4 regions of the Streptomyces sp. NPDC006711 genome follow, and region 1 is predicted to be linked to each of the others. Evidence: riboswitches for the same ligand, from Rfam matches in the RefSeq annotation. Region 1 holds a riboswitch; each other region holds the start of a gene.

Region 1 (4,401 bases):
GATCGCGGAGGCCGCTCGCGGGCAGGTGAGGTAGTACGTCGTCGGGAACGGCGTGCCGTCCTCCAGGCGCGGGGCCGTCTCGACGACGTCCGGGTTGCCGCAGGGGCAGCGGTGCGCGATCGCGCGCAGACCGCGCGGCGGGCGGCCCAACTGCTCCTTGAAGGCGGCGATGTCCGCGTCGGTGGGCTCGGTGCGGTCGGTCTGGGGCGGGGGCGTTTCCATGCCTGGGTCTGTCTCTATCGCTAGCGGTGGTCAGTTGGCGGAACGGTCGGCCTTGTCGACGCCGTCCCAGAGGTTGGAGTGCCAGGCGCGGCCGGTGGCGCCCTTGTTCTCGCGGTGCTTGTCCGCCGCGCCCGGGTCGATCACGACGAAGGCGCTCTCGCCCGGGAACTGCATGTGCAGATGCTCGCGGGCCAGGCGCTCGATGTACGCGTCGTCCTGGAGCCGCGCCTTCTCGTCGCGCAGCCGCTCGACCGACTGGCGCGCGTCGGCGGCCTTGCGCTGCTGGTCGGAGATGTCGGCGCGCTGCGAGACGTACTGGCGCATCGGATAGGCGAGCGCCACGATCAGCGAGCACAGCACGAGGGCGAGCAGCGCCGCGCGGCCGGTGAGGCGGGAGCGGCGGGCCTGGCGCTTGTTCTGCGAGCGGTAGACGCGGGCCGCGGTCTGCTCGCCGAGCACCTTGAGCCGGGCCGCGGTGGAGAACCGGTCGCGGTCCTTGACCTTGGCGTCGTTGCCCATCGCTCTCCCGCCTCCCCGCCGCACACATACGTCCCCGGACACGGTACGGGACCGTGGCCGGGGACGCGGGGACGACTGGCTGGGGCTCAGCCGCCTTGGCCGCTCGGCTCGGCGAGCGGCCGGTGCTCAGTCCTTGAAGCGGGGGAAGGCGCTGCGGCCGGCGTAGACGGCGGCGTCGTCCAGGATCTCCTCGATGCGCAGGAGCTGGTTGTACTTGGCGACGCGGTCCGAGCGGGCCGGTGCGCCGGTCTTGATCTGACCGCAGTTCACCGCGACGGCGAGGTCGGCGATGGTGACGTCCTCGGTCTCGCCGGAGCGGTGGGACATCATGCACTTGAAGCCGTTGCGCTGGGCCATCTCGACGGCGTCCAGGGTCTCGGTCAGCGAACCGATCTGGTTGACCTTGACGAGCAGGGCGTTGGCGGAGCCCTCCTCGATGCCGCGGGCCAGACGCTCGGGGTTGGTCACGAACAGGTCGTCACCGACGATCTGGACCTTGGAGCCCAGGCGCGAGGTGATGGTGTTCCAGCCGGCCCAGTCGTCCTCGAACAGCGGGTCCTCGATGGAGACCAGCGGGTACGCGGAGACGAGCTCCTCGTAGTACTCGGTCATCTCGGCGGCCGAGCGGGACTTGCCCTCGAACTCGTACTTGCCGTCCTTGTAGAACTCCGAGGCGGCGACGTCGAGCGCGAGCGCGATGTCCTTGCCCGGGGCGTAACCGGCTTCCTTGATGGCCTCAAGGATGAGGTCGAGGGCGGCGCGGTTGGACTCCAGGTTCGGCGCGAAGCCGCCCTCGTCGCCGAGGCCGGTGGAGAGGCCCTTGCGCTTCAGGACGCCCTTGAGCGTGTGGTAGACCTCGGCACCCCAGCGAAGGGCCTCGGAGAAGGACTCCGCGCCGATCGGGGCGATCATGAACTCCTGGATGTCGACGTTGGAGTCGGCGTGCGACCCACCGTTGAGGATGTTCATCATCGGGACGGGCAGCAGGTGCGCGTTCGGGCCGCCGAGGTAGCGGAAGAGCGGCAGGTCGCTGGCCTCGGAGGCGGCGTGCGCGACGGCGAGCGAGACGCCGAGGATGGCGTTGGCGCCGAGCGAGCCCTTGTTGTCCGTGGCGTCCAGGTCGAACATGGCCTGGTCGATCAGGCGCTGCTCGGTGGCGTCGTAGCCGACGAGCTCCGGGCCGATCTGCTCGATGACGGCGAGGACGGCCTTCTCGACACCCTTGCCGCCGTAGCGGTTGGGGTCGCCGTCGCGAAGCTCGATGGCCTCGAAGGCACCGGTGGAGGCGCCGGACGGGACGGCAGCACGGCCGGTGCTGCCGTCGTCGAGGCCGACCTCGACCTCGACCGTGGGGTTGCCTCGGGAGTCCAGGATTTCCCGGGCTACGACGACGTCGATGGACGGCACGAGCATCTCCTTCTGGGATGTGACGCTAGATGTGACGCAGGCGGTGCAAGGGACCCGCGGGGTCGCTTCGCCTTGCGACAAGAGCCTAACCGGCTCCGGGGGTCCAGCCGGCCGAGTGCCCGCGTCCTGGGACGAAAAAGGGCCCAATGACCCTGATTCCCGGGCAAAGGCCCACAACACTACTGTCTGGTAACAGCGAAAGCCCCGGCCCGGCGCGTACGGGGGAACGCGCGCCGGGGCGGGGCTGCCTTGGGGGCGGGCCGACCTTGGGGGGCCGACCTTGGGGGCGGGCCGGCTCAGCCGAGGTGGAGCTTCTGGCCCGGGAAGATCAGGTTCGCGTCCTTGACGATGTCCTTGTTCAGGTCGAACAGCTTCTGCCAGCCACCCTGGGTGTGGTTGGCGGTCGCGATGTTGCCGAGCGTGTCGCCGGACTTGACGGTGTACTCGCCGTCGCCCTGCTTGACCGGCTCGGTGCGCTGCTCGCTGCGGCTGGCCTTCGGCGCCGCCTCGGTGCGCTGCTCGGTCCGCTGCGGCTTCTGCCGCGTCTCCTGCTGCGTCTTCTGCTGGGGCTGGACGCGCTGCTTCGGCTTCGAGGGCTTGGCCGACTTCGAAGAGGAAGAGGACGAACCGGAGGTGTCCACATCGGCCTTGGCGCCGCCGGAGCTCAGGTTGCCGGCGCCGGCGCAGGACCAGGCACCCGGGCCCTGGATGGCGAGCAGCTTCTCGGCGGCGGCTATCTGCTGGCCCTTGGTGGCCAGGTCGGCGCGCGAGGCGTACTTGGTGCCGCCGGCGGCGGCCCAGGAGGACTGCGAGAACTGGAGGCCACCGTAGTAGCCATTGCCGGTGTTGATGGACCAGTTGCCGCCGGACTCGCACTGGGCGACGGCGTCCCAGGTCTGCACGGAGGCGGCGGAGGCGTTGCCTGCCGCCATCAGCGGAGCGGCGACCGCGGCACCGGCGACGCCGGCCAGCGTGACGACACGGACGGCCTTGGACGGGCGGCGGTGCTTGCCCTTGCCGGAAAGCAGCATGAGTTCTCCTCACCGACGCCTGCGAGGTGAGCTGTCGGGTTCGGGCGTGAGCTGCCCGGCCGGACGTCGTGCGTCCGTCTTCACCCCAAGCCGGTCGGCAGTCCGTGTGAACTGCCGGGGCCGGCGCCTACCTTGGGTCCCCCGCTCCTGCCTACGGCGCATAAGCGTCGACTGTTCCCATCGGCCGACGGCAGGATTCGGCGTTCTCGGTCGAAGGGGCTCGCGGTGACGAGCGAGTCCGACGAAAACACACGCCCCGCCAATGTTCAAAGAGGCACATCGGGGTTAAAACCCCCTTACTTGCGGCCACAGAAGGGATGTTTCCGCAGGTGAGGGGCGGGGCGGACGGACCGGGCAGACGGGACACGCCAGTTGAGGCGAAGAGACCCATGTCTCACTTGCACACAACGGACATACACCCCGAACTAGCCCTGTTGCGGGGCCGAGTTCGGGGTGGCGGACGGGGCGGGGGACGCGGTGGCCGACGAGGGCGCGCTCGGGGTCGCGGGGGCCGCGGGAGCGGCGGTCACGCCCTTCAGGTCCAGGCTCTGGCCAGGCAGGATGAGGTTGGGGTCGGTGCCGATCAGGCGCTCGTTGGCGTGGTAGAGCGCGGGCCAGCCGCCCTGGACCTTGTGCGCGTCGGCGATGACCGAGAGGTTGTCGCCGGGGCGGACGGTGTAGGCGCCGCTCGCGTCAGGGGCGTTGCCGCTCTCCCGTGAGGCGCCGTCACCCCGCGAGGCGCGCTGCCCCGCGTCGCGGTTCTCGCCGGCCGGGGCGCCCGTGCCGTCGCCGGCGGCGGGGTCGGGCCGGCCGGCCTCGGCGCCGGGCGCGGTGGACCCGGGCTTGGCGCCGGCGCCGTCCTCCGGCGCGGGGGCGCCCCGGTGCTTGCCGGAGCTGGACGGGGTGGAGGCGGAGGGCGCCGGCGAGTTGGCCGGGCCGTCCTGCCGGGTGGCGTCCGGGGCCGGGGTGGCGGCCGTGCCGCCCGGAGTGGCGGCGTCCTCGGGCGTCTTGGTGGCGGGGACGGCCGGGGTCGCCGGGGTGACCGGAACCGACGGCGCGGGCGACGCGGTGGAGCCCGAGGTGTCGGGCACGCCCGGATCGACGTCCGCCGAGCCGCCGCCCTTGGTGAGGCCGGCGTCGGCGCCGCAGTTCGCGAACGCCGAGGGCCCCTTGGCCGCGAGCACCTTCTCGGCGACGGCTATCTGCTGGGCGCGGCTGGCGA
Region 2 (4,401 bases), on a different contig from region 1:
CCGTCCCCGGCACCCGCCCGCTCCCCTCCACGCTCGGGCGGAGCAGCCACCGCAACAGCGGCGACAGCACGAGACGCAACGCGTAATAGAACACGTCAGTAAGCCCTCTCCCCAGGTGACCCCCGCGCCGCCGCACGCTAGCCATCGACGAAGGCAGCCGGGAGAGCGCCTATCGCGCCAGACCCCGCACCCGACGGCGCGATCTCTCGCTCGCCCACAGCGAAACCGCCGCCTGGCCCCTTGCCTCGCGCGTGCTCCCCGACGGATGCTCAACCCGGCGCTTCTGTACGTCCTGTACGTTTTTTACGGAGGCCGCCCCGAGGTCCGGTCAAGGAGAGGTACGCCATGAACCACCGCCCCGCCGCCCGCTATGTGCTGCCCGAGTTCCAGGAGCGCACCACCAACGGCGTCCGCACGCTCGATCCGTACTCCAAGCTCTTCGAGGAGCGGATCATCTTTCTGGGCACACCGGTCGACGACGCCTCCGCCAACGACGTGATGGCCCAGCTCATGCACCTGGAGCACGCCGATCCGGACCGGGACATCTGCCTCTACATCAACTCCCCCGGCGGCTCGCTCACCGCCATGACCGCGGTCCACGACGCGATGCGGTTCGTCAGCTGCGATGTGCAGACGTTCTGCCTGGGGCAGGTGAGTTCGGTCGCGGCGGTGCTCCTGGCGGCCGGGACGCCGGGCAAGCGCCTGGTGCAGCCGGCGTCACGGGTGCTCCTCAAGGAGCCGGCCATGGAGGAGCCGCTGCGCGGCCAGCCGTCCGATCTGGAGATCCAGGCGGCGGAAGTACTGCGCGGCCGCGCGCTGTTGACCGGGCTCCTGGCCCAGTACACCGGGCGCGCCGCCGAGCAGGTGGCCGCCGACATCGAACGGGACCTGGTCCTGGACGCCAAGGCGGCGGTGGCGTACGGGATCGCCGACCACGTCCTGGAGAGCCGCAAGACCTCCGCGCGCGGGAACTGAGGCGCCGTGCTGCCGCCGGAACTGCCGCCGCTGCCCGCGCTCACGCGCGCCGAAGGCGAGTTCATCGACGCCTATCTCGAAGTGGTCGACCTGCTCGGCCGGGTGAACCCGGCGCACGGCCATGACACCTACAGCGCGTTGCGGGCGGCGCAGGCCCTGGTGGGACGGGCGGCCGCGCTCAAGGACGCCCTCACCCTCATGCATCTGCGCGGGGAGACACGGGTGCACGCCAGCACGTTGACACGGGCGCTTCGCGTCCTGGACGGCGAGCGCCGCGCGGGCCGCCTCACGGTGCCACCCGGGACGGGGAGTTAGAGGCGCCGCGCGGCCCGGGCGGCATTCGACGCGCTCACCGGGCAGGCGAAACGGACCAGATGGAGTACCCCCTTTCGGCCCACCCGCGGCTCCACCCACTGACCCTTATGAGTTGCTTATGGCGGCCACCCCTATGCGGAATCGATCCTTCCGTAGCTGGTACGAGCCTGGTCAGGACCGGTCGAGAAGGGGTTGAAGTGCCCGTGTCCACCCGAATGGGGCAGGCGTGAGCAGTCTCACACAAAGCCGTTTCGGTCCGGTAATCCGACAGTCGTTGCGTGAAGATCCCTGAGACGACAAGCCCCCGCCACCTCGGCGAGGCGGTCCGGGCGGACGCCGAGTCCTGCCGCCGTTCCGGACGACTGGTCGACAGGAGTGGACCGGCAGGAGTGGAGGACCCGAGTACTTCGGGAGGGCCGGTGAGCCGGCCCTCCCTCGGGGTGAAGCCGCGCACGCGGCCGGGCGTCTTCGCCAGTCCGAACCCGACAGGTCATCCTTCGCAGGCGGTTTGACGAAGGGTTGCGCATGACCGCGCGGACGTACATCCCGTCCCTGGCTGTCCGCCTGGGCACCGTCTGTGCCTTCGCTCTCGCCGCGACGGGCGCCACGACGCTGGTACCGGGTGCCACGCCGGAAGCGAACGCCGCCGCCGTGGCCGCCAGGGCGCTCCATGTGGCCGCGTCCAAGAAGGGCTCGCCCTACCAGTACGGCGCGTCGGGCCCCTCACGCTTCGACTGCTCGGGGCTCACGCTCTACTCGTTCAAGCAGGCGGGCCGCCACCTGCCCCGCTCGGCGCAGCAGCAGTACAACACCTCCCGGCACGTCTCCGCTTCCTCGCGCAAGGCCGGCGACCTGGTGTTCTTCCACTCCGGAGGCAGCGTGTACCACGTCGGCATCTACGCGGGGGGCGGCCGCATCTGGCACTCGCCCAAGTCCGGGACCGTGGTGCGCCTGGAGCGGATCTGGAGCCACAGCGTCTGGTACGGGCGGGTGGGCTGACGGGCGCTCAGGAGCCGGCGCGGGTGGCGCGCCCCGGCCCGGGCGGTTATCCGTCCTGGACCGCCGTCGGCCACGGCAGTGCGATCGAGACCGTTTTGCCGCCGTCCTGCGTGGGCTCGACGGACAGCCTGCCCCCGGATTCGGCGGCCAGCCAGCGGATGATGACCATGCCCCGCCCGTTGTCCTGCTGCACGGCCGCGGGCAATCGTTTCGGCCAGCGCGGATGGCTGTCGGTGACGCCGATCCTGAGCACTTCCTCGCGCTCAAGACTCAGGTTCACGGTGAAGGTGGGCGACTGGCCGAAGGTGTGCTGCACGGCGTTGGTGGCGAGCTCGGAGACGATGAGCCGCACCGTGTCGACCGCGTCGGCGTCCGGCGGCAGGCCCCAGTCGGCCAGGATCGTGGCGGCGTAGCGCCGTGCGGCGGAGACCGAGGCGGGATCGCTCGGCAGAGTGAGGGTTGCTTCGAGATGGTCTGCCATGGCGACGCTGTCCCTTTCCCGCCCGGGCCGGCTCTGAGACTCCTGGCGAATGAGCGCTCGCGGAGAGGACGACAGGCCTCGGACTGTGCTTCGCGTCAGAGTGGCACTCATCGTGCCGGTCCCGGGCGCCATCCACCAAGATATGCATATATCTGTCGCTCAAAGCAGTGAACTCTGCGACGGAAGACCGTATGTGGGCCCACACTTACCCATCGCCGAAGACGAAGGAGGCAACAGAGCCGACAGAGCCAGAGGAGGCGGCCATGGGGCACGGACCGGCGGTGCGCAGACGCAAGCTCGGCGAGGAACTGCGGCGGCTGCGCGACGACAGGGGGCTCACCAGTGGCGAGGCGGCCGCTCTCGTCGGCTGGCACCAGTCGAAGGTGAGCCGGATCGAGACCGGCCGCAGCGGGGTCAAGCCGGCGGACGTGGCCCGGCTGCTCGACGCCTACGGCGTGCGTGACCCGCGACTGCGGGCGCTGCTGGGCGCGTTGGCGGATTCGGCGGGCGGCGCGGAGGCGGGCTGGACGCACGCGTACCGCGGGCTGCTGGCGCCGCAGTACCGGGACTTCATCAGCCTGGAGTCACAGGCGCGTTCGGCCCGGACCCTGGAGACCTCGGTGGTGCCGGGCCTGTTGCAGACGCCGGCCTACGCGCGGGCGGTGACGCGGGCCGCGCTCGGTGGTCTCGCCCCGAAGGAGGTCGACTCCCTCGTGGAGGTGCGGATCGCCCGCCAATTGGTGCTGCGCGCCGATCCCCCGCTGATGCTCAGCGCGGTACTGGACGAGGCGGTGCTGCGCCGCAGGGTGGGCGGGCCCGCGACCATGCGCGAGCAATTGCGCCACCTTGTGGAACTGGCCGCCCTGCCCCAGGTGCGGCTCCAGGTCATCCCCTTCCATTACGGCGGCTATGTCGGGCTCACCGGCCCTTTCACGATGTTTTCGTTTCCGGCCAACTCGGATCTGGATGTGGTCGTTGTCGACCACTTGACGAGTAGCCTCTATCTGGAGCGGAGAGAAGACCTGGAGGCGTACGGTGCCGCGTTCCGGACCGTCCAGGCACTCGCGCTCTCCATGGAGGACTCGTTGGATCTCATCGCCCTGATGGCCCGGGAATGACCGGGCCGGGCCGGGCGAGTGGGGAGGCATGATGTCCGCGCATCCCGCGCACGTCCCTTCCAGTCACCTTCTCACCCAGGCCGCGTGGCGGCGTCCGCGTCGCAGTGTGGGCATGAACAACTGCGTCGAGACGGCACGGCTCAATGGCGAGCTGCTGGCCGTACGCGACTCGAAACGCACTGCGGGACCCGCGCTGCTCTTCGGCACGCCGGCCTGGCGCCGCTTCATCTGCCTGGTGTCAGAAGGGAACTGATCACCCATCAGTTGATGGGGAGAACCAGTAGCACTCAATTCGTGGGCGCGGTCCGCAGGATCGTGCCCACCGCCGTCTCGATCTGCCGCTCCGTCAGGTCGGCCCGGGCCGTCAGACGGATGCGGGAGATCCCGTCCGGCACCGACGGCGGCCGGAAGCAGCCGACCGCGAGCCCGGCCGTGCGGCAGTCGGCGGCCCAGGTCACCGCCGCCTCCGGCGAGGGGGCCCGCACGGAGACCACCGCCGCGTCCGGGCGCACA
Region 3 (4,401 bases), on a different contig from region 1:
GCGGTCCTTTTCGGCGACCCGCAGCTCGCCCTGAGCGCGGTCGACCGCGTCCTGGAGATCACCGCGGCCGAGGTCAAGGCGGTCGCCGCCGCGACGCTGCGCCCCGACAACCGGGCGGTCCTGGTGTACGAGCCCACCGGGGCACCCGAGGCAGGCAACGACGAGGAAGAAGAGGCGGGCCAGTGACGGACGCTGTCGTGACCATGGAGTTCCACCCCAAGCCGGCCGCCGGCGCCGCCGAGCCGTGGGCCTTCCCGGCCCCCGGGCGCGACACGCTCGCCAACGGCCTGACCGTGTTGCGCTGTGACCGGCCGGGACAGCAGGTCGTCGCCGTCGAGATCTTCCTCGCGGCCCCGCTGGACGCCGAGCCCGAGGGCCTGGACGGCGTCGCCACGATCATGGCGCGCGCCCTGACCGAGGGCACCGACAAGCACTCGGCCGAGGAGTACGCCGCGGAGCTGGAGCGCTGCGGTGCCACGCTCGACGCGCACGCCGACCACCCCGGCGTCCGGGTCTCGCTCGAAGTGCCCCTCTCGCGGCTGCCGAAGGCGCTCTCGCTGCTCGCCGAGGCGCTGGCGGCCCCCGCGTTCGCCGACTCCGAGATCGAGCGCCTGGTGCGCAACCGGCTCGACGAGATCCCGCACGAGCAGGCCAACCCGGCCCGCCGCGCCGCCAAGCAGCTCTCCAAGGAGCTCTTCCCGGCCACCTCGCGCATCTCCCGGCCCCGCCAGGGCACCGAGGAGACCGTCGGGGCGATCGACGCGGCCGCCGTGCGCGCCTTCTACGAGGCGCACGTGCGTCCCGCGACGGCGACCGCCGTCATCGTCGGCGACCTGTCGGGCACCGACCTCGACGCGATCCTCGCCGACACCCTGGGCGCGTGGACCGGCGACACCGCCGAGCCGCGCCCCGTCCCGGCGATCACCGCCGACGACACCGGCCGCGTCGTCATCGTGGACCGCCCGGGCGCCGTCCAGACGCAGCTGCTCATCGGCCGCGTCGGCCCCGACCGCCACGACCGCGTCTGGGCGGCCCAGGTGCTCGGCACGTACTGCCTGGGCGGCACCCTGACGTCCCGTCTGGACCGGGTGCTGCGCGAGGAGAAGGGCTACACCTACGGTGTGCGCGCCTTCGGCCAGGTGCTGCGCTCGGGCCCCGACGGTGGCGCTGCGATGCTCGCCATCAGCGGCTCGGTGGACACTCCCAACACCGGTCCCGCGCTCGATGACCTGTGGAAGGTGCTGCGCAAGCTGGCCGCCGAAGGGCTGACGGACGCCGAGCGCGAGAGCGCCGTGCAGAACCTGGTGGGCGTAGCCCCGCTCAAGTACGAGACGGCGGCGGCGGTCGCGGCGACGCTGGCCGACCAGGTCGAGCAGTTCCTGCCGGACGACTACCAGGCCCAGTTGTACGCGCGGCTCGCCGAGACCGGCACCGTGGAGGCGACGGCGGCCGTCGTCAGCGCCTTCCCGGCCGACCGGCTCGTGACGGTGCTCGTGGGCGACGCGGCGCAGATCGAGGAGCCGGTCAGGGCGCTGGGCATCGGTGAAGTGAGCGTCGTCACGGGCTGATTGACGCCCCTTCGGCCCCCGGGATCCCCGGGGCCTCGGTGACAGGAAGGACCCCGGTGGCGCACGCGCCCCCGGGGTCTGCCCATATGTCCTGTTTGTTGGGGAGGTTGCCTCTCTGTCGTGTGGCGTACGCAACAAAATGCGGCGTCTGTTTGGTAGGAGAAAGACCGGCCGTCTAGCGTCAGTCGCGCTGTCCGTCACCACCCGCCGCAGCCGCGGCACCGGACAGCGATCGCCGAGTCCCCGATGGCGCGAGCCAGGGGAGCCGGGGACCCACTCAGTCCCTGGGGTGAATCGGACGCCTCCGCCCGCGGGGGAGTCCGTAGGAGACCTTCCTGCTCCGAACCCGTCAGCTAACCCGGTAGGCGAGATGGAAGGAAAGGACACCGCCACTCCATGGCGTTCACCCGTGCCACCGGGAAACACCGCGCGCCCAGCCGGATGACGCGCCGCAGCGCGAACATCGCGGGCATCGCCACCCTCGCCACCGCCGGAGTCGTGGGCACCCTCGCCTCCCCGGCCGTCGCCGCCCCCGACAACACCGTCACCGACACCGGTCTCACGCAGGCCATCGTCATCGGTGACACCGTCGCCGACCAGCTCGGCGCCCAGGCCGACGCGCAGAAGCAGGCGGCCGCGAAGGCCCAGGCGAAGGCGGAGGCCGAGGCCGAGGCCCGGCGCAAGGCCGAACTGCGGGCCCAGGAGGCACGCGAGGCCAAGGAGCGCGCGGCGCGCGAGGCCGAGCGCAAGCGCCTCAACACCTTTGTCGCGCCGATATCCAACAGCTATGTGTCCACCGGCTACAAGACCGGCGGGTCGCTGTGGTCCTCCGGCAGCCACACCGGCATCGACTTCCACGCGGGCATCGGCACCCCGGTGCACGCGGTGGGCCTCGGCACCGTCGTGGAGGCCGGCCCCGGCGGCGCGTACGGCAACAACGTCGTGATCAAGATGCAGGACGGCACGTACACCCAGTACGGCCACCTCTCGGTCATCCAGGTCACCGTCGGCCAGTCGGTCGAGCCCGGCACCCAGATCGCCCTGTCGGGCAACACCGGCAACACCACGGGCCCGCACCTGCACTTCGAGGCCCGCACCGGACCGGAGTACGGCTCGGACATCGACCCGGTCGCCTACCTGCGCTCGCACGGCGTGAACGTCTGAGCGTCCCACCCGAAGGCACCCCGGCGCCCCCGCGCCCACCGAAGGCCCCCGTGACGCGCGCGGGGGCCTTCGCCGTTGGCCGGAAGGCGCCCCTGGGCTCCGACGCGTCACGGGGAATTAACACGGCCTGCGTACAGTCGCCCGACCAGCGCCGACGACCGCGTCGCGCCGTGTACCAGGCGGAGGTCGAGGCATGCGCGTTCCGGCGCATTCGGTGTGCGCGGCCATCCGCGACGACATCGTGGCGGGCGTCCACGAGCCCGGCGGCCGGCTCGCCGAGGAAGCGCTCGCCCGCCGTTACGGGGTCTCGCGCGTCCCGGTCCGCGAGGCCCTGCGCACCCTGGAGTCCGAGGGGTTCGTGACCACCCGCAGATACGCCGGCGCCTGGGTGGCCGAGCCCACCGCCGCCGAGGGCGCCGACCTCCTCGAACTGCGCCTGCTGCTGGAGCCGTTGGCGGCGGCGCGGGCCGCCGCGCGCCGCGACGAGGCCCATCTCACCGTGCTGCGCGCCCTGGTGCGGCTGGGCAGGGAGCGGGCCGGGCGCGGTGCGGGCGAGGACTGCGCTGAGCTGTGGGGCTGGTTCCACGAGACGCTGGCCCAGGCCTGCGCGAGCCCGGCCCTGATCGCGCCGCTCACCCAGGTGCGGCGCAAGATCGCCTGGATGTACGTGGCCGATCCGTCCGAGCGCGGGGCCCAGGCGTGGGACGGCCTTGGCGCCGTCACCGACGCGGTGGCCCGGGGCGACGCCGAACGCGCCCGCTCGCTCATGGCCCAGCACACCGAGCGGTCCTCGCGCGCCCACCGGCCGCGCGGGCTCGGGGCGGCCGGGGTGGCCGCACCGAGCGGAACGCCGAGAAAGCGAGGGGCGCCGCGCGGGACCGAGATCGCGCGCGCCCGCACCTGACGACGAAGGACCGCCGGGCCCGTGTCGGGGCCCGGCGGTCCTTCGGTGTGCGGCCGGCCGGGTCAGACGGTCTCGGGCAGTTCCTCGAGGCCGTCGGCGACCAGCTTCGCCAGCCGGTCGAGCGCGGCGTCCGCGCCCTCGGCGTCGGAGGCCAGCACGATCTCCTCGCCGCCCTGCGCGCCCAGGCCGAGCACCGCGAGCATGGACGCGGCGTTGACCGGGTTGCCGTCGGCCTTGGCGATCGTCATGGGGACTCCGGCAGCCGTGGCGGCACGGACGAAGATGGACGCGGGGCGGGCGTGCAGGCCCTCGGCCCAGCCGACGTTGACGCGGCGCTCAGCCATGGTGTTGCCCTTCGAAATCTCTGACGGTTGTCTAGACCAGTCTCTCATGGGGTGTGCCGTGCTCCTGCCGACCCCGGGCCCGGGTGCGCCGCCGGCCGGCCCTAGGTCGTGTCTTCAAAGTCCCGTCTGGCCGGCGGGGTCTGGCACGCACGCTCGCGGCGTTGTCGTCGGTCGCCGATGCTCCGCGTCGACTCCCTCCTTCGCCTTGCGATCGCACGCACCAGACCCCGCCGGCCCCGCCCTACGGGCGGACGACGCCACTTTGAAGACACTCCCTAGGGGGTGTCTGGTGGACCATGGCCGGGGGCGCGGCGCCCTGACCGACCCTGATCCACCAGACACCCCCTTGCCACCTTGCCCCGCCCGGTACGCCCACGCGACCCGTACGCTTTCGGTATGACGACGGCGTCCGACCCCGCGT
Region 4 (4,401 bases), on a different contig from region 1:
TTCCGCCTTCTCCTCCTCCGTCAGCTGCCTCGCCTCCGGTTTGAGCGCCCGGCCCATGAGCTTGGCGTCGAGCAACCGCTCCCGCTCCTCGGCCCGTCGCTCGCGCAGGGCGGCGTCGGCGACGGGGTCGGCGACCCGGCGTACGTTCCACTGCGCCTCGAACTCGAAACCGACGGCTCGCTGCACGACGGCCTGGCCCTCGGGGTGGGCGTGCGCCGCGCCGTGGCACGCCCGCTGAACCGGCTCCTGCTGCCCTTCGGCGTCGGGGGCGGGCCCGGCGAGCGCCCGGGTGGCGTTCGCCTCGGCCGCCCGCTCGAAGGCGTCCGAGGGGTCCGACACGCTCAGGCCCTCCCCCGTGTCCGTGCCGGCGACGGGCCCTTGGCGCTGCTGGATGACGTGGGTGAGCTCGTGCGCGAGGGTGTGGCGGTCCGCGCCGCCCCTGCCGACCACGACATGGCTTCCCGAGGTGTAGGCGCGGGCGCCGATCTCGGCGGCCGAGCGCTGCGCCGTGACGTCGTTGTGCACCCGGACGTCCCCGAAGTCGGCGCCGAGCCTGCTCTCCATGTCGGCGCGTACGTCCGAGTCGAGCGGCCGGCCGGGGCCGCGCAGCACCTCGTGCACGGAGGAGCGCTGCACCGGCGCGCTTCCGAGCAGTCCGGCCACCGCCGCGTTCCCCGCGGACCGCTGAAGGGCGAGCACCTGCTGGGCGGAGAACGCCCCGCCGATGCCGCCGCCGCGTCCGGCGGGCGCCGCCTCGGCGCGCTCGGCGGCCCTCGGCGCGGGACCGCCGGGCGTGACGGATCGGCCCTGCTGGCTGTCCTGCGCGTGCACGTGAACCCCTTTGGTGGGTGGGACGTGATGTCCGGCGTTACGTGCATATCAGCGCGGGATGCGGCGGTGAAGGTACGGAAGGGCAGTCGATGGGGCAGTCTCCACGCCGCCCCCTCACGGAGAGCGTTCACCATCGGACCGCCACGCACGCCCGGCCCGTCACGCACCCGAGGGGCGTGGCCGGCTCCGTACGGCACGTCAACTGCCGCCCGCGCGGCGCTTGTTGGCGGCGCCGGGCGGGCCGGCGAGGGCGCTGAGTGCCGCCTCCTCGACCGTGGTGGCCGGCCGGATCAGCCTGTCGAGACCGCCCGCCGTGAGGACCCGTAGGTGCCACGGCCGTACGCACACCAGGCCGAGGCCTCCGTCGCGCTCGCGGGTCCTGCGGTGTGCGCGGCACAGCAGGGTGAGGAGGGCGCAGTCGAAGAAGTCCACGGGGCGCAGGTCCACGACCACCCGGGCGCCCGCCGGGTGGGTGGCCGCGTCGAGATGGCGGCCCACGTCGGGCGCGGACGCCAGATCGACGGTGCCGTACACCTCGACCACCGTGACGCCCCGCACCAGATGGGTGCGGGCGGTGCGGCAGCGGCCCGGCAGGAGCCCCGGGGGAAGGGGTACGGGGTCCGGGGCTGACGGCCGAGCGGTGGTTCCCATGGCAGCTCCCGGTCCAGTAGGGATCCCCGCCCCTGCGGGGTACATGATCGTCGGGCAGTCACCGTGGTCCGGGGTGACGCACTACCACCCTAGGAACAGGCACGTATGCAGAAACGTGCAGCCTTCAAATTGTTCAGCCCTGGGGGTGAACAAAATTTGCGCCGCCCTAACCCGCGCGTCAACGGCGCGGTGCGGGCCCCGGCCGGGCGGTCACGGGACGGGCCGGGCGCCCTCCCGCCGTGAGGGGTGCCCGGCCCTGGGAACGCCTCGCTCAGTAGGCGCCGAAGACGTTGTCGATCGACCCGTAGGTCTTGGCCGCGTAGTTGCAGGCGGCGGTGATGTTGGCGACCGGGTCGTAGAGGTCCGTGGACGTGCCCGGCACGTGGAACGCGGCGAACGTGGGCTGGATGACCTGAAGCAGTCCCTTGGACGGGGTGCCGGCCACGGCGTTGGAGTCCCAGTTGTTGATCGCCATGGGGTTGCCCGAGGACTCGCGCATGATGTTGCGGTAGATGCCGTCGTAGGTGCCGGGGATGCCCGCGCGTCCCATGATGTCGAGCGACTGCTTGATCCAGCCGTCGAGGTTGTTCGGGTACGAGGAGGCGGTCGCGGTGGCGAGCGTGGCCGGGCGCACGGAGCGGTCGGCCCGGTCGGCCGAGGCGTTCCGGGCCGAGGGGGCCGCAGCCGCCTTCGCCGGACCGTTGACGATGAGCCGGATACCGGGGTGGATCATGGCCGGATTGCTGCCGATGACGCCCTGATTGTCCTGGTACAGCTGCTTCCAGCCGCCGCTCACGCCGAGGGCGTCCGCGATCCTCGCCAGCGAGTCGCCCGCGACGACGGCGTAGCTCGTGGGCGACGCCTTCACCACCGTGGCGGGCTTGGCGGCCGCCGCGACCTGGGCCACGGTGGCGGAGTGCGCCGGGGCCGGCGCGGCGCCGGCCGTGGTCGCGCCGATCACCGGCATGGCGAGTACGGCGCCGCCCGTACCGGCGGCGGCGAGGCCCCGGCTGAACGAGCTGGACTTGGGCCGGCGGTGCTTGCCCTTTGCAGGCATGGTCATGTCCTCTCCGTCGCCTGCGAGGTGAGCTGTCGGGTTCGGACGGGAGATGTCCGGCCGCGCCACACGCGGCTTCACCCCAGCCGTTCCGGAATCCGGACCGGCGGCTTACCTGGGTCCCCCGCTCCTGCCATACGTGTGTGGGAGGTTTCCGGACGGTGGCAGGATTCGGCGTTCCACCCGGATTGACGGTGAACTTAAACGAATAGGGCGAGCGGAAACAAGGCCGGAATTCATGGATGCCGACCCGCGATATTGATCCACTGAAAAGCGGGAATGTGGATCATGGCCACCCGGCACTCAACTCTCTTGCGCCCGAACGGAAATGCTCTCGCGGACTTCGCTGACTACCCGTCGGGCGAGTGACCCAATTCACGCGGCCGACGCGCAACCGGTCAGGGAGTACCGCAAAATGACCAGGGTCTCCCAATAGCCCCAATTAGGACATTATTCGAGCAGGGAGGGAACACCATAGCGTTCTATTTGGGACAGATTGGACTTTCCGCGCTCTCTGTGGGGTGGCCGAAGTGGGTGGTCCGCCTCGGGCGGGCAGCCGACCGAGGAGTCGCCGACTCGGACCCGTTGCCCTCTACGTCGGCCGGCTGACGCGTGGCGAATCCGGTGGACACGGTCGTCCCTTCCCGACTCATGGGCCCCCGGACCCCTGCTCGGACCTCGCAGAGGAGCCCCCGGAGGGTCGCGGAGGCGGGCGGCCGGCCCGGAGGTGCCGCCCGCATCCCCCGGCGGGAAAAGGATGGTGGCGGTGGATCAGATCGCCTGAGATCATTTCGGCATTCGCCGTCCGGACCCCCGGCCCCGGCCGTCCGCCAGGTGACTTCCCCTCCAACTCACGCCTCCGCCAAGGAAGAACAATGAACGCCGTCGAAGAATTCAAGAAGATTCCCACGACCACTCTCGCCGACCTTCTGGGGCGAGCCCAGGTCATGGATATCGGAATGCGTCCCCTGTGGTCCCCGATTCCGCGCGTCGCCGGTCCCGCATTCACCGTCCGGTGTCCTGCGGGCGACAATCTCATGCTGCACGCGGCCATCCACCGTGCCGAGCCGGGATCGGTCGTCGTCGTCGAATCGGGAGATCTGGACTACGCGCTGGCGGGCGGAAACGTCTGCGCGGTCGCCCAACGCCGGGGCATCGCCGCCTTCGTGGCCGATGGCGTCATCCGTGACCTCGCCGAGGTACGCGAGTTGGGCTTTCCCGTCTTCGCCCGGGGCGTCATTCCCATTCCCGGCACCAAAAAGGCCGTCAGGCCGCTGAATGCCCCGGTGCGCTGCGGCGGTGTGCGGGTGGCGGCCGGTGACGTGGTGGTGGCCGACGAGGAGGGTGTCGTGGTCACCCCTCGCGAGGACTGGGAGCGGGTGCTCACCGAGGCCCGGCGCAAGCTGGCCAAGGAGGCCGAGGAGTCCCTTGACGCGTGGGAGCGGGCGCACCGCGCCCGGATCGACGCGATCCTCAGCGACGGCGGCTTCGAGGGCTGAGCGGGCTTCGCGCTGAGCGGCTTCCGGGGGCTGAGCGGATTTCGCGGCAGAGCGGGCTTCGCGGCTGAGTGACTTTCGCGGCCGAGCGGGCCCGGGCTCAACTACCGCGCCACACTGGGGGGTTGAGGACCGGCCCGGGCCAACTGCCGCGTGGCCGCAGGCCGGAACCGTACGCGACGGCGCTCCGCTCTGGCCCGCGCCCTCAGACCGTGCCCACCTCGCGGACGAGTTCCAGGCTCAGGACGCGGTCGAGGTGGGCGAAGGTCTCGAACTTGGCCCCCTCCGGCACGTCGGACGCCGTCTCCAGGTCCGCCAGGAGGCGCAGGACGGTTCCGGTGTCGAGCCGGGTGTCCAGGGCGGCGC

The links. Region 1 has a riboswitch for cyclic di-AMP ahead of ACFYM2_RS32635 (transglycosylase family protein). Riboswitches for the same ligand answer to the same signal wherever they lie in the genome.
Positions count from the first base shown of each region.
Region 2: it holds a riboswitch for cyclic di-AMP, as region 1 does, so the genes downstream of both, ACFYM2_RS15155 (C40 family peptidase) here and ACFYM2_RS32635 (transglycosylase family protein) in region 1, are expected to answer to the same signal.
Region 3: it holds a riboswitch for cyclic di-AMP, as region 1 does, so the genes downstream of both, ACFYM2_RS29865 (M23 family metallopeptidase) here and ACFYM2_RS32635 (transglycosylase family protein) in region 1, are expected to answer to the same signal.
Region 4: it holds a riboswitch for cyclic di-AMP, as region 1 does, so the genes downstream of both, ACFYM2_RS09520 (transglycosylase SLT domain-containing protein) here and ACFYM2_RS32635 (transglycosylase family protein) in region 1, are expected to answer to the same signal.

Region 1 covers NZ_JBIAGO010000027.1:32,414-36,814, forward strand. Annotated here, with positions in the region: gene ACFYM2_RS32620 (DUF501 domain-containing protein) at 1-222, opposite strand, end outside; gene ACFYM2_RS32625 (septum formation initiator family protein) at 253-741, opposite strand; gene eno (phosphopyruvate hydratase) at 868-2,154, opposite strand; gene ACFYM2_RS32635 (transglycosylase family protein) at 2,445-3,179, opposite strand; cyclic di-AMP (ydaO/yuaA leader) riboswitch at 3,181-3,348, opposite strand; gene ACFYM2_RS32640 (transglycosylase family protein) at 3,605-4,401, opposite strand, start outside.
Region 2 covers NZ_JBIAGO010000006.1:134,912-139,312, reverse strand. Annotated here, with positions in the region: gene ACFYM2_RS15170 (lysophospholipid acyltransferase family protein) at 1-94, opposite strand, end outside; gene ACFYM2_RS15165 (ATP-dependent Clp protease proteolytic subunit) at 346-975, shown strand; gene ACFYM2_RS15160 (hypothetical protein) at 982-1,290, shown strand; cyclic di-AMP (ydaO/yuaA leader) riboswitch at 1,628-1,811, shown strand; gene ACFYM2_RS15155 (C40 family peptidase) at 1,816-2,289, shown strand; gene ACFYM2_RS15150 (ATP-binding protein) at 2,336-2,770, opposite strand; gene ACFYM2_RS15145 (helix-turn-helix domain-containing protein) at 3,034-3,888, shown strand; gene ACFYM2_RS15140 (DUF397 domain-containing protein) at 3,920-4,141, shown strand; gene ACFYM2_RS15135 (8-amino-7-oxononanoate synthase) at 4,176-4,401, opposite strand, start outside.
Region 3 covers NZ_JBIAGO010000020.1:68,425-72,825, forward strand. Annotated here, with positions in the region: gene ACFYM2_RS29855 (pitrilysin family protein) at 1-186, shown strand, start outside; gene ACFYM2_RS29860 (M16 family metallopeptidase) at 204-1,568, shown strand; cyclic di-AMP (ydaO/yuaA leader) riboswitch at 1,792-1,951, shown strand; gene ACFYM2_RS29865 (M23 family metallopeptidase) at 1,965-2,732, shown strand; gene ACFYM2_RS29870 (GntR family transcriptional regulator) at 2,926-3,636, shown strand; gene ACFYM2_RS29875 (HPr family phosphocarrier protein) at 3,699-3,980, opposite strand; gene ACFYM2_RS29880 (GNAT family N-acetyltransferase) at 4,377-4,401, shown strand, end outside.
Region 4 covers NZ_JBIAGO010000003.1:396,203-400,603, forward strand. Annotated here, with positions in the region: gene ACFYM2_RS09510 (DUF4157 domain-containing protein) at 1-831, opposite strand, end outside; gene ACFYM2_RS09515 (STAS domain-containing protein) at 1,030-1,482, opposite strand; gene ACFYM2_RS09520 (transglycosylase SLT domain-containing protein) at 1,754-2,539, opposite strand; cyclic di-AMP (ydaO/yuaA leader) riboswitch at 2,542-2,726, opposite strand; gene ACFYM2_RS09525 (RraA family protein) at 3,415-4,038, shown strand; gene ACFYM2_RS09530 (hypothetical protein) at 4,241-4,401, opposite strand, start outside.